2 regions of the Hydrogenophaga sp. RAC07 genome follow, and region 1 is predicted to be linked to the other one. Evidence: predicted binding sites of a transcription regulator. Region 1 holds the regulator's gene; the other holds the start of a gene.
What was found. The regulator sigma-54, encoded in region 1, starts transcription at its own class of promoters, with help from an activator protein. The targets are predictions, from matches to a motif close to TGGCANGNAANCTGCTTT.
Positions count from the first base shown of each region.

Region 1 (6,358 bases):
TCGCGCCCCAGGCCGGGCGCGGGCGGAGCCGCCTTGCCGACCGTGAAGGTGCGCGGCTCGCGCGGCGCCGCGCGCTGGGCTCGTGCGCTGGCGCGGTCTTCCGAGCTCTGGCCCGCCACACCGGCGGCGGCGATGCGCTCGCCGTAGGGCGGGTTGAGCAGCATCACGCCGGGCTTGTCGCTCGGCGGCATGCGCTGCAGGGCGTCACCGCCGCGCAGCTCGATGGCGTGCGCCACGCCCGCGCGTTCGGCGTTGCGCTGCGCGAAGTCGACCATGCGGAAGGACACGTCGCTGCCGAAGACGATGGGCGGATGGCCTTCGGGCCAGTCGCGTTGCTGGCGCTCGGCCTCATCCAGGATGGGTTGCCACACGTGCGGCTGGAAGGGCAGCAGTTTCTCGAACGCGAAGCGGCGCAAGTAGCCAGGCGGGATGTTGAGCGCGATCTGCGCGGCCTCGATCACCACGGTGCCGCTGCCGCAGCAGGGGTCGTACAGCGGCACGATCTCGTCCAGCGGCTGGTCGGCGCAGGCGTCCCAGCCGGTGGCCGCGATCATGGCCGCGGCCAGGGTTTCCTTCAGCGGCGCGTCGCCCTTGTCCTCGCGCCAGCCGCGCTTGAACAGCGGTTCGCCCGAGGTGTCGATGTACAGGCTCACCGTCTCGGTCGTCAGGTGCACGTAGATGCGCACGTCGGGCCAGGTGGTGTTCACGCTGGGGCGCTCGCCGCGCTTTTCGCGGAAGCGGTCGCAGATCGCGTCCTTCACCTTGAGCGCGGCGAAGTTCAGAGACGTCAGCGGGCTGTGCTGCGCCGTGATCTCGACCTTGATGGTCTGCGCCGGTGTGAACCAGATCTCCCACGCCACCTCGCTGGCCGCGTGGTAAAGGTCTTGTTCGCTGCGGTAGCCGCCGTGCCAGAGCTGCACCAGCACGCGCTGCGTGAGGCGGCTGTGCAGGTTCAGCCGCATGGTGTCGCGCCATGACGCATTCAGTGCCACGCCGCCACGCGCCTTGTGCGGCGCGTCCACACCGGTGATGCGCTTGACCTCGGTGGCGAGCATGTCCTCCACGCCGGCGGCGCAGGGCAGGAAAACTTGAAGTTGATTCATAGAAGGGCGTTTCGCCGCCGGGCCGCCCCAAGGCGAAACAGCCCCCTCGGGGGGCAGCGACCCGCGAAGCGGCGGAGCGTGGGGGCCATGTTCAAAGCGATTTTCTAAGGTTCGCGGGGGCGATCCGCAAGGCTTCGCGGTACTTGGCCACCGTGCGGCGCGCGCACTCGATGCCCTGCTCGCGCAGCAGGTCGGAGAGCTGGTTGTCCGACAGAGGCTTGGCCGCTTCTTCGGCGGCGATGAACTGTTTGAGCAGCGCACGCACGGCCGTGCTCGACGCGTTGCCGCCCGTTTCGGTGCCCAGCGACGAGCCGAAGAAGTACTTCAGTTCGTAGGTGCCGAACGGCGTGGACATGTATTTGGCGGTGGTCACGCGGCTGATGGTGGACTCGTGCAGGCCGAGTTCGTCGGCGATCTCGCGCAGCACCAGCGGGCGCATGGCGAGTTCGCCGTGCATGAAGAAATTGCGCTGGCGCTCCACGATGGCGCTGGAGACGCGCAGGATGGTGTCGAAGCGCTGCTGGATGTTCTTGATGAACCAGCGCGCCTCCTGCAGGCGCTGCTGCATGGCGGCGTGGCCGGCCTCACCGCCGTTGTCGCGACCGCCACGGTTCTGGCGCATGGCGCTGGCGTAGGCATCGTGCACGCGCAGGCGCGGCATGACCTCGGGGTTGAGCAGGACCTTGAAGCCCCGACCGGCACGCGTCACCAAGACATCGGGCACGACCACGTTGCGCTCCACGTCGACGAAGCGGCGGCCCGGCTTGGGCTCCAGCCGCGCGATGAGGCCGAGCGCGCCGCGCACGGTTTCGTCGTCCAGGCCGCACAGGTTGCACAGTCGCTTCACATCACGCTTGGCCACCAGCTCCATGGACTGGCCACAAATGGCCAGGGCCGCGCGGGCTTCGGGCGTGTTGCGCATCTCCAGGATCTGCAGCCGCAGGCATTCGGCGAGGTTGCGCGCGCCCACGCCGGCGGGCTCCATGTGCTGCAGCAGTTGCAGGGCCATGGCCAGGCGCTGCTCCAGCGCCTCGCGTTCTTCCAGACCCTCGTTGGGGTCGTCGGTGGCCATCCGGCCCGACAGTGCCTGCCAGGCCGCGGCCAGTTCGGCCAGGCTGTCTTCGATGTAACCGTCGTCGCTGAGCGACTCGATCAGGAAATACAGCGCGGCGCGGTCCTCTTCCGACAGGCGCAGGCAGCGCGCCTGGTCGTGCAGAAAGTCCTGCAGGCTGATGTGGGCGCGGGCCAGGTCGGCCGCACTCGCCGTGTCGTCGTCGCCCGACGCATTGTTGTTGCGCGCGGGGGCATCGCCGCCCCACTCGCTGTCGTCGGGCGCCATCTCCACCGTGCCGTCGCCCTCCCAGCTTTCTTCCACCGGCGTGGCGCCGTCGAGCTTGCCTTCGATGGCATCACTTTCGCCGGTGTCGCTGCTCGTGCTGCTGCTGGATTCGGTGCCGGAGAGCATGGGGCCGGGCGCCTCGGGCATGTCGGGCGCGATCGCCGCTTCGGCGATCTGCTCGCCCGCGCTGACCGGCACATCGGTCTGCTCCAGCCCGAAAGTTTCGCGGTCGGCGGCGTCTTCGGAGCGCTCCAGGAACGGGTTCTCGTCGAGCATCTGCTCGACCTCCTGCGCCATCTCCAGCGTGGAGAGTTGCAGCAGGCGGATGGATTGCTGCAACTGGGGCGTGAGCGCCAGGTGCTGCGAAACCCTGAGTGACAGGCCTTGTTTCACAGGCCCTACATCCTGAAGTGTTCGCCGAGATAAACGCGGCGCACGTCGGCGTTTTCCACGATCTCGGCCGGCGTGCCGCTGGTGAGCACATGACCGTCGTTGATGATGTACGCACGGTCACAGATGCCCAGGGTCTCGCGCACGTTGTGGTCGGTGATGAGCACGCCGATGCCGCGCGACTTGAGGAAGCCGATGATGCGCTGGATCTCGATCACCGCGATCGGGTCGATGCCGGCGAAGGGTTCGTCGAGCAGGATGAAACGCGGGTTGGTGGCCAGCGCCCGGGCAATCTCGACCCGGCGGCGCTCACCGCCGGACAAGGCCGGCGCGGGCGACTCGCGCAGGTGGTCCACATGCAGGTCTTTGAGCAGTTCGTCGAGCCGGGCCTCGATGGCGGCCTTGCTCAGGGTTTTGCCGGCTTCGTCTTCCTGCAGTTCCAGCACGGCGCGCACGTTGTCGGCTACGTTGAGCTTTCGGAAGATCGACGCCTCCTGCGGCAGATACCCCAGGCCCAGGCGCGCGCGGCGGTGGATGGGCAGGTCCTGGATGGCCTGGCCGTCGAGCAGGATCTGCCCCGCGTCCGAGCGCAGCAGGCCGACCAACATATAGAAAGAGGTGGTCTTGCCCGCGCCGTTGGGGCCGAGCAGGCCGACGACTTCACCTTTGAAGACCGCGAGCGACACGTCCTTGACGACCTTGCGGCTGCCGTAGGCCTTCTGCAGGCCCTGGGCCTCCAGGCGGCTGATCTCGGGCACCGGCGCGGCGCGCTTGTCCGGGCCCAGGGCCTTGGCCGATGGCATCGCTGTCACTTCTGGCCCTCACCGAGCTGGTTGCTGGGGCGCAGGTTGGCCGGTGGCGCCGGCGTGGGGGCGGGCGCGCCCTCTTTGGGCACGGGCGTGAGCATGGCGCGCACGCGGCCCGTGGGGTTGCTGGCGGTGCGGTTGGCCACACCACCGTCCACCGTGAACACGTCGGTCGTGTTGTTGTAGACGATCACGTTGCCCGTGGTTTCGTCGTTGAGCTGGGTGCCCTTGAAGCGTTTGAGCACGGCCTCGCCCACAAAACGCACGGTGTCGGCCTGGCTGTCGTATTCGATGCGCTGGGCCGTTCCTTCGATGAACTCGTCCACCCCGTCGCGCTTCTGGCGGAAGAAGCCGGGGCTGCCGTTGACGATGCCGAACTGGTTGCCCTGCGCGTCCTGGCGCACCTCGACCTTGGCACCACGGATGACGATGGTGCCCTTGGTGATGATCACGTTGCCGGTGAAGATGCTGGTCTGGCGCGCATCGTCGTAACGCAGCGCGTCGGCTTCGGCGTTCAGCGGCAGGTTGCGGTCGGCCTTTTCGGCCTGCGCCGTTGCGGCAAACAACAGGCCCGCCACAAGGCAGCCGGTCAGAAGCAAGGGATGGCGAAGGCGCATGGAGGTGGTGACAGCAGGAGGATTTGAGGGCACGAAACTTGCATTCATTGTAACGACGTGATGCCGGCCGAACGGGTGGCGCGACGCCTTTACCGGTTCTTTTCTCACATCGATTCAAGAAGTTGCGGCGAGCCGCCTGCGCCCCGGTCCCAGCCTCAAAGAGAAAGCCCGCAGAGCGGGCTTTCTCTTGATGAATGAAGCGCTCCTCAGCCTTTGCGGGCCTCGGCGATCAGCGCATCGGCCACCACCAGCGTGCGGGGGCCCTGACCGTTGACGTAGTAACGGCCGGCCACGCCCAGCGACGGCGTGCCTTCCACCTTGTAGGCCTCCTGCAGCTGGGTGGCCTTGGTGGCCAGACCGGCGGCGGCGCCGTTGTAGAAGGCGTTGAAGCGGGCCATGTCCACGCCGCCCTGCTTTTCGATCCAGGCGGTGATGGCCGGCGTGTTGGTGAGCTGCTGGCGGTCCACATGGATCGCCTGGAACACCTTGCTGTGCAGGCGATCCACCAGCTTCATGTTTTCCAGGGTGAAGTACAGGCGCTGCATCGGCACAAATGCCGGGCTGAAGGCCACCGGCATGCGGCGCACGTTCACGCTGGCCGGCTGCTTCTTCATCCACTCGTCGAACATCGGCTCGAAATTGAAGCAGTGGATGCAGCTGTAGGCAAAGAACTCGACCACCTCGATCTGGCTGGCCGGGCTTTCCACCGGCGCCGTGGGGCTCACGCGCACGAAGTCGGTGCCCTCCTTGGGCCCGACGCGCTGGGCGAAGGCGGGGGTGATGAGGCCACCGGTGGCGGCCAGGGCGGTGGTGCCAGCGGCCAGCAGGGACCGGGAAAAATCGCGACGTTGCATGGAATCAGACTCCTTGTATGGACTGGATTGGGGCAGGCGCAGCGGGGATAAGTTCCCGGCGCGCCCCCGGCCCGGGATCAGCGCTGGATGCGCACCAGCGCGGCTTCAACGCCGTTGACTTCGAGTTGCTCCTGCGTGAGGTCGGCCAGGGCCTTCTGGTTGAACGGCCCCACGCGCACGCGGTACACGGTCCTGCCGGATTGTTCGCGCTCACTCACATCGGCATTGATGCCCAACATGGCCAGCTTGGCGCGCTGGGCCTCGGCGTCCTGGGGGGTGCGGAAGGCACCGGCCTGCACAAAGTAGATGAACGGATCTGCACCGGGGGCGGGTGGCGTGGCGGCGGACCCGGCAGCGGCTGGCGCCTGGCCCAGCTTGGATTGCGCGAGGTCGCCCAGCGGATCGGCCACCGGCCGGCTGGCCGCGGCCGGCGCCGGGGGCAGGCCCTTGCCGTCGGCCGGCGGCACCACGATGGCGCCGGCAGCTTCCGGCGGCACGGCGGGCGCGGGTGCGGCGGCATCGCCATTCAAGGCCTTGTTGGGATTCCAGCCCTTGTTGCGCTCGGCCTCCAGGGCGTCCTGGCCGGCGTTGCGCGAGACGTTGCGGTCGACAAAGGGAATCGGCACGCGGGTGACATAGACCGCCACGGCCAGTGCCACGCCCAGTCCCACCAGCAGGCCCACCACGAAGCCGATCAGGGTGCCGCCGAGTGAGCTCGAGGTCTTGGCAGGTTTCTTTTTCATCGCTTGTTTCACCATCACATTTTTTGCGGGGCACTGACGCCCAGCACAGCCAAACCATTGTGCAACACCTGTGCGGTGGCGGCGACCAGCGCCAGGCGCGCCGTCTTCACCACGGCGTCGTCGACCAGGATGCGCTCGGCGTCGTAGTAGCTGTGGTAACTCGCGGCCAGCTCGCGCAGGTAGAAGGTCACGTCGTGCGGTGCGAGGTCGCGCGCGGCGTCGCTCAGCATCGCGGGGTACTTGGCCAGCAGCAGCATCAGGGCCTGGGCCGGTGCGCTGTCGAGCGCGGACAGGTCGGCGCCTTTCAAGGTGGCGGTGTCACCGCCCCAGCTGGCCAGCACCGAGCAGATCCGCGCGTGCGCGTACTGCACGTAGTACACCGGGTTGTCGTTGTTCTTCTGCACCGCCAGGTCCACGTCGAAGGTGTATTCGGTGTCGGGCTTGCGGCTGAGCAGGAAGAAGCGCACCGCGTCCTTGCTGGTCCATTCGATCAGGTCGCGCAGCGT
Region 1 covers NZ_CP016449.1:3,963,507-3,969,864, forward strand. The annotation lists gene BSY239_RS18445 (THUMP domain-containing class I SAM-dependent RNA methyltransferase) at 1-1,103, opposite strand, end outside; gene rpoN (RNA polymerase factor sigma-54) at 1,195-2,835, opposite strand; gene lptB (LPS export ABC transporter ATP-binding protein) at 2,841-3,635, opposite strand; gene lptA (lipopolysaccharide transport periplasmic protein LptA) at 3,641-4,255, opposite strand; gene BSY239_RS18465 (thiol:disulfide interchange protein DsbA/DsbL) at 4,462-5,109, opposite strand; gene BSY239_RS18470 (SPOR domain-containing protein) at 5,187-5,852, opposite strand; gene argS (arginine--tRNA ligase) at 5,867-6,358, opposite strand, start outside.

Region 2 (6,358 bases), 1.9 Mb from region 1:
TGCAGCACCTGGTGGCCGATCTGCCGCTGGCCGAGCTGCGCCAGCTGGTGCAGACCGCACCGATCGCACTTGGCGGGGCGGTGGTCTTCAACACCGGGCTGGACGACGACAGCCTGCGCGCGCAGCACTGCGCTGCGCACCTGCTGCACACGCTGCCGAGTGCTGCCATGCGCGCCGACACGCTGGCCCAGTACCTGGCCGCGCGCAACTGGCGCAAGGTGCTGCTGCTGCAAGGCCCGGAGCCGGCCGATGTGTTGATGGGCGAGGCATTCAACCGCGCCGCCAAACGCTATGGCCTGAAGATCACGCAGACCAAAGCCTTCAAGCTCAGCGGCGACCCGCGCGAGCGCGATCTGGCCAACACGCGGCTGCTCACCGGTGAACGCGAGCACGAGGTGGTGGCGGTGATGGACGCCAACGGCGAGTTCGCCCGCACCGTGCCCTACGCCACCCAGTGGCCGCGCCCCGTGGTGGGCGCCAGCGGTCTGGTGGCACTGGCCTGGCACCCGCAGTGGGAGCGCAACGGCGGCCCGCAGCTCACGCGGCGGTTCCAGAAATCTGCTCGGCGCCCCATGCAGAGCCACGACTGGGCCGCCTGGGCCGCCGGCAAGGCGGTCGCCGCGGTGCTGGTGGACGACCCCAAGGCGGCCGTGCCGCAACAGCTCAAGAAGCTGCGCGGCGGCTCGGTGGTGATCGACGGCTTCAAGGGCCCGCGCCTGACCTTTCGCGCGTGGGACGGCCAGCTGCGCCAGCCCATGTTCGTGAGCCATGTGGACGGCGTGGTTGGCCTGGCTCCGCTGGAGGGCGTGTTGCATCCCAGGGAAGTGCTGGACACGCTCGGCGTGGACGAACAGGAGAGCGCATGCAGACAGCGACCCTGATCCCGCCGGCGGGTCGGCCTTCGTTGCCGATGCATCTGGCGCGCGCACTGCGGGCGGTGGTGGGCCGGGAGATCGGCCGCTTTGTGCGCCAGCCCTCGCGCCTGGGCTCGGCGCTGGTGCGCCCGCTGCTGTGGTTCGTGGTGTTCTCCGCGGGCTTTCACAACGTGTTCGGCGTTGCCATCGTCCCCCCGTACGAAACCTACATCGAATACAAGGTCTACATGGTGCCCGGCCTGCTGGGCATGGTGGCCCTGTTCAACGGCATGCAGAGTTCGCTCTCCATGGTGTACGACCGCGAGATGGGTGTGATGCGCCTGCTGCTCACCGCGCCGCTGGCGCGCGGCTGGCTGCTGGCATTCAAGCTGCTCGCGGGCACCTGTCTCTCGGTGCTGCAGATGGTGGTGTTCCTGGCCATTTCGTGGGCCTTCGGGGTGGAGATTCCGCTGATGCATGTGCCGGGGCTGCTGGTGGCCATGGCGTGCGGTGCCACGCTGCTGGCCGCGCTCGGTCTCATGCTGTCGGTGTATGTGAAGCAACTGGAGAACTTCGCCGGCACCATGAACTTCGTGATCTTCCCGATGTTCTTCATCAGCCCCGCGCTCTACCCCTTGTGGAAGCTCGAAGAGTCGGGCGCGGTGTGGCTGCTCAGGCTGGCCGAATTCAACCCCTTCACCCACGCGGTGGAGGCCATGCGCTATGCGATGTACGGGCAGTTCAACGCGCTGTCGTGGACGGTGGTGGTGGGCTGCAGCATCGTGTTCTTTGTGCTCGCCTTGTGGGGTTACGACCCCCAGCGCGGCTGGATCCGCCAAAAAGGCGGCGCTTGAAAGGTTTTCATGACGCATGACAACACGCGCCGCCTGCTGCTGGGCGCCACGCTGGGCGCAGCCAGCGCGCCGCTGTGGGCTGCGGTGGATCACACCGGTGGTGACCCGCTGGGGTCCATGCAGTGGCCCGGCTTGCGCAAGCAGTACCTGGGCGACGCGCCGATGCGCTTCTCCAGCGCGGTGGTGGTGAGCGGCCCGGTCTTTGCCGACGACGCCATGAACGTGCCGCTGCTGGTGGACGCGCGGGGACTTGGCAACACGGGCGGTGGCGTGGCGCGCATCCAGGTGGTGGTGGACCGCAACCCGGTGCGTGAGGTGTTGACGTTCGAGCCACTCAAGGCCTTGCCCATGCTCGCCTTTCGCATCCGCCTGGAACAGGCCTCGCCGGTGCGCGCGCTGGTGCAGACGCGCGACGGCGCCTGGCACGTGGGCAGCACCTGGGTGCAGGCCGCCGGTGGCGGCTGCACGGTGCCCGGTGCCACACGCGCCGATGGTTCGTGGAGCCGCACGCTCAACCAGGTGCAGGCGCGCTTTTTCAACAACGTGCTCGAAGGCAGCCGGCGCCTGCGTGTGCGCGTGATGCATCCCATGGACACCGGTCTGGTCGCCGGCATCCCGGCCTTCTACATCGAGCAGTTGCAGCTGGTGGACGGCGCGGGTGCGCCGTGGTGGCGCCTGGCGCTGCACGAGCCGGTGTCGGAAAATCCGCTCATCACATTCGAGCTCCCGCCGCAAAACGGCAACGGTTTCCGGCTGCTGGGGCGCGACAACAACGGCAACCGGATCGATGCCGAGGTGGGCGCTTGAGAGGCCTGTTGCTCTGCATGGTGGCGGTGTTCACCAGCGCCGCGATGGCGCAGGCCAGGCCCGACCTGGCGCGGCTGGACTACGACCTGCGCCCGCGCCCGATCGCCGAGCGCACCTGGGTCATCGAGGGCGCGGTGGAAGACTTCTCGCGCGCCAACGGCTGCAACATCATCAACACCGCGTTCATCGCCACCGGTGCGGGCGTGGTGGTGGTCAACACCGGCCCCTCGCGCGCCTATGGCGAGCAGCAGCGCCGCGCCATCGAACGCATCACGCGCGAGCCGGTGGTGCGCGTGCTCAGCCTCAACCTGCACCCCGACTACTTCTTCGGCAACCAGGCCTGGGCCGACCGGCCCACGCAGGCGTTGGCCGGCAGCATCGGTGGCATGCAGGCCGAGGGCCGCGCGTATGCGGACAACCTCTACCGGCTTTGTGGCGACTGGATGAAAGGCACCGAGTCCACGCCCTCGCGCGACGTCGTGGAGCCCGGGGTGCTGCAGATCGGCAGCCACAAGCTGGAGTTGCGCCGCCTCAGCGGTCACACCAGCGACGACCTGGTGCTGATCGACCACACCACCGGCGTGTTGTTTGCGGGGGGGCTGGTCTTTGCCGACCGGGTGCCCACCACACCGCACGCCGACTTTGACGCCTGGCAAGCGAGCCTGGCGAAGCTCTCGCAGTGGATCGAAGACGACAGGATCCGCCAGGTCCTGCCCAGCCACGGCCCGCTGCACAGCGGTGTGGGCGGACTGGATCAGACGCGCGACTGGCTGCGCTGGCTCACCGCGCACATGCGCGAGAGCGCCGAGCGCGGGCTGGATCTGAGCGAGGTGCTGCGCCTGCCCGTGCCCGAACGTTTCAAGGCCTGGGCCGCGCAGCCGGCCGAGCTGCACCGCAGCATCACGCAGTGGTACCCGCGTTACGAACAGCAGGTGCTCGGCGGCCCGGCGACCCGGCGCTGATCGCCGACTGTTGCAGGCCTGTGCGCCGTTGATTCATTTCTGAACACTGTCACCACGGCGTGACAAGTGTCGCGTGCGACATGGCGCAGTTGCGGCCGCCTGTCGTGCGTCGAGTGCTCGAAAACCCTTGAAAAGACAGGCGCACGCCACACCACAGGTGTTGGCACAGATGTTGCCATTCAAGTCGCGTGCAGCCCACGACTGACCTGTCGCGCAGGGCATCACAAGCGGTCGGGCATGTTGCCTGGACGCGGCCATCCAACCCACGAACGAGCAGGAGACACACTGTGAAACGCACCCTACTGAGCCTCATGATCATGGCCGCCACGGCCCACGTTGGCGCCCAGGGCGTCACCGACGCGATGATCGCCAACGACGCCAAGTCGCCCGAGAACGTGTTGAGCTGGGGACTCGGCACCCAGGGTCAGCGTCACTCCGACCTCAACGGCATCACCGCCAAGAACATCGGCAAGCTGGTGCCGGTGTGGTCCATGTCCTTCGGTGGTGAAAAGCAGCGCGGCCAGCAGTCGCAGCCGCTGGTCAACAAGGGCAAGATGTTCGTGACGGCGTCCTACTCGCGCATCTACGCGGTGGACACCAAGACCGGCGAGAAGCTCTGGAAGTACGAGCACCGCCTGCCCGAAGGCATCATGCCCTGCTGCGACGTGATCAACCGCGGCGCCGCGCTCTACGACAACCTGGTGATCTTCGGCACGCTCGATGCGCAGCTGGTGGCCCTGGACCAGGACACCGGCAAGGTGGTGTGGCGCGAGAAGATCGACGACTACGCTGCCGGCTACAGCTACACCGCCGCCCCGTTGATCGCCCAGGGCCTGCTCATGACCGGTGTTTCCGGTGGTGAGTTCGGCGTGGTCGGCCGCGTGGAAGCACGCGACCCCAAGACCGGCAAGATGGTCTGGTCACGCCCCGTGGTCGAGGGCCACATGGGCTACAAGGACGGCAAGGAAAACGGCATCTCCGGCACCACCAACGCATCGTGGCCCGGCGAGACCTGGAAAACCGGCGGTTCCACCCCATGGCTGGGCGGCACCTACGACCCGCAGACCGGTCTGGCCTACTTCGGCACCGGCAACCCCGGCCCGTGGAACAGCCATGTGCGCAAGGGCGACAACCTGTACTCGGCCTCCACCGTCGCGATCGACCCCAAAACCGGCAAGATCGTGTGGCACTACCAGAACACCCCGAACGACGGCTGGGACTACGACGGTGTGAACGAGTTCATCACCTTCGACATGGACGGCAAGCGCATGGGCGCCAAGGCGGACCGCAACGGCTTCTTCTATGTGAACGACGCCACCACCGGCAAGCTGGTCAACGCCTTCCCGTTCGTCAAGAAGGTGACCTGGGCCACCGGCATCGACCTGAAGACCGGACGCCCGAACTTTGACGACACCAACCGCCCCGGCGACCCGACCGCCGCCGGTGGTGACGGCGCCAAGGGCAAGTCGGTCTTCTCGGCACCGGGCTTCCTGGGTGGCAAGAACCAGATGCCCATGGCCTACAGCCCGCGCACCGGATTGTTCTACGTGCCCACCAACGAATGGGGCATGGAGATCTGGAACGAGCCGATCACCTACAAGAAGGGCGCTGCCTTCCTGGGTGCCGGCTTCACCATCAAGCCGCTGTTTGATGACCACATCGGCTCGCTGCGCGCGATCGATCCCAAGACCGGCAAGGTCGCCTGGGAAGTCAAGAACAACGCGCCGCTGTGGGGCGGTGTGCTGACCGCGGGTGACCTGGTGTTCTGGGGCACGCCCGAGGGTTACCTCAAGGCCGCAGACGCCAAGACCGGCAAGGTCGTGTGGCAGTTCCAGACCGGCTCCGGCGTGGTGGCGCCTCCCATCACCTGGACCGAAGGCGGCGAGCAGTACGTGAGCGTGGTTTCCGGCTGGGGCGGTGCGGTGCCGCTGTGGGGCGGTGAAGTGGCCAAGAAGGTCAACTTCCTGGAGCAGGGCGGTTCCGTCTGGACCTTCAAGCTCATGAAGTGATCTCCGAGGCGCCGGCCGGGTGTGCAGCACGCACCGGGCCGGCGCCTGTTCCTTTTTATGACTCCTCTTCAGGCGGACCTGACATGCGCTCGACCCTTTTCATCGCGACCCTGATCACCAGCGCCAGCGCGTTTGCGCAAGCCGATCTCGCCGGCGCACCCGACCTGGCCAAGGCCAGCGGCTGTTATTCATGCCATGCCAATGGCGAAAAAGTGGTGGGCCCGGCTTTCTCAGCCATTGCCGACAAATATGCGACGGAGAAAGACGCCGCTGCGTCGCTCGCGCAATCGATCCAGAACGGCTCCAAAGGCAAGTGGGGCCGCATTCCCATGCCTGGGCATCCCAGCCTGAGCACGGCCGATCTCAAGACCCTCTCGACCTGGGTGCTGACCGTCAAGCCATGACGGCTCTGCGCGCGGTCGCCTTGTCCTTGCTGTTGAGCGGGGGCGGTGCGCACGCGTTTGATTTCAACGGCGAGAAAGCACTGATCGCCGTGACCAAGGACGGCGCCCGAACGAAGATCGGCCGCGTGGTGTTCAGCCCCGCCGCTGGAGGCGTGAGCGTCTTCAAGGTGCAGATGGATCACGCCGTGATGCGCGACCATTTTCTCTCCATGCGCGAGTTCAAGTGTCTGCCGGCCGAGCAGGAGATCTCGTGCTTTGTGCCCTATCCGTACGCGCAACCCGGCACGGCCTCCGCCACCCGGCTCGCGTGGCTGGAGCACAGCCTGTTGTTCTTCTACAAACAGCCCAAGGACTTTGGCGCCAAGCTGTGGAACGGCATCGTTTTCCAGTTCACCGCCACACCCACCGCGCTGGTGGGCGTGCCACAGGCGGTGGACCTCAACCGCATCGGTGTGCCGCCCGACGACC
Region 2 covers NZ_CP016449.1:1,143,356-1,149,713, forward strand. The annotation lists gene BSY239_RS05295 (branched-chain amino acid ABC transporter substrate-binding protein) at 1-881, shown strand, start outside; gene BSY239_RS05300 (ABC transporter permease) at 863-1,708, shown strand; gene BSY239_RS05305 (quinoprotein dehydrogenase-associated SoxYZ-like carrier) at 1,718-2,515, shown strand; gene BSY239_RS05310 (quinoprotein relay system zinc metallohydrolase 1) at 2,533-3,477, shown strand; gene BSY239_RS05315 (PQQ-dependent methanol/ethanol family dehydrogenase) at 3,789-5,486, shown strand; gene BSY239_RS05320 (c-type cytochrome) at 5,570-5,890, shown strand; gene BSY239_RS05325 (hypothetical protein) at 5,887-6,358, shown strand, end outside.
Region 2: the regulator sigma-54 is predicted to act here: its motif matches at 3,639-3,656, upstream of BSY239_RS05315 (PQQ-dependent methanol/ethanol family dehydrogenase).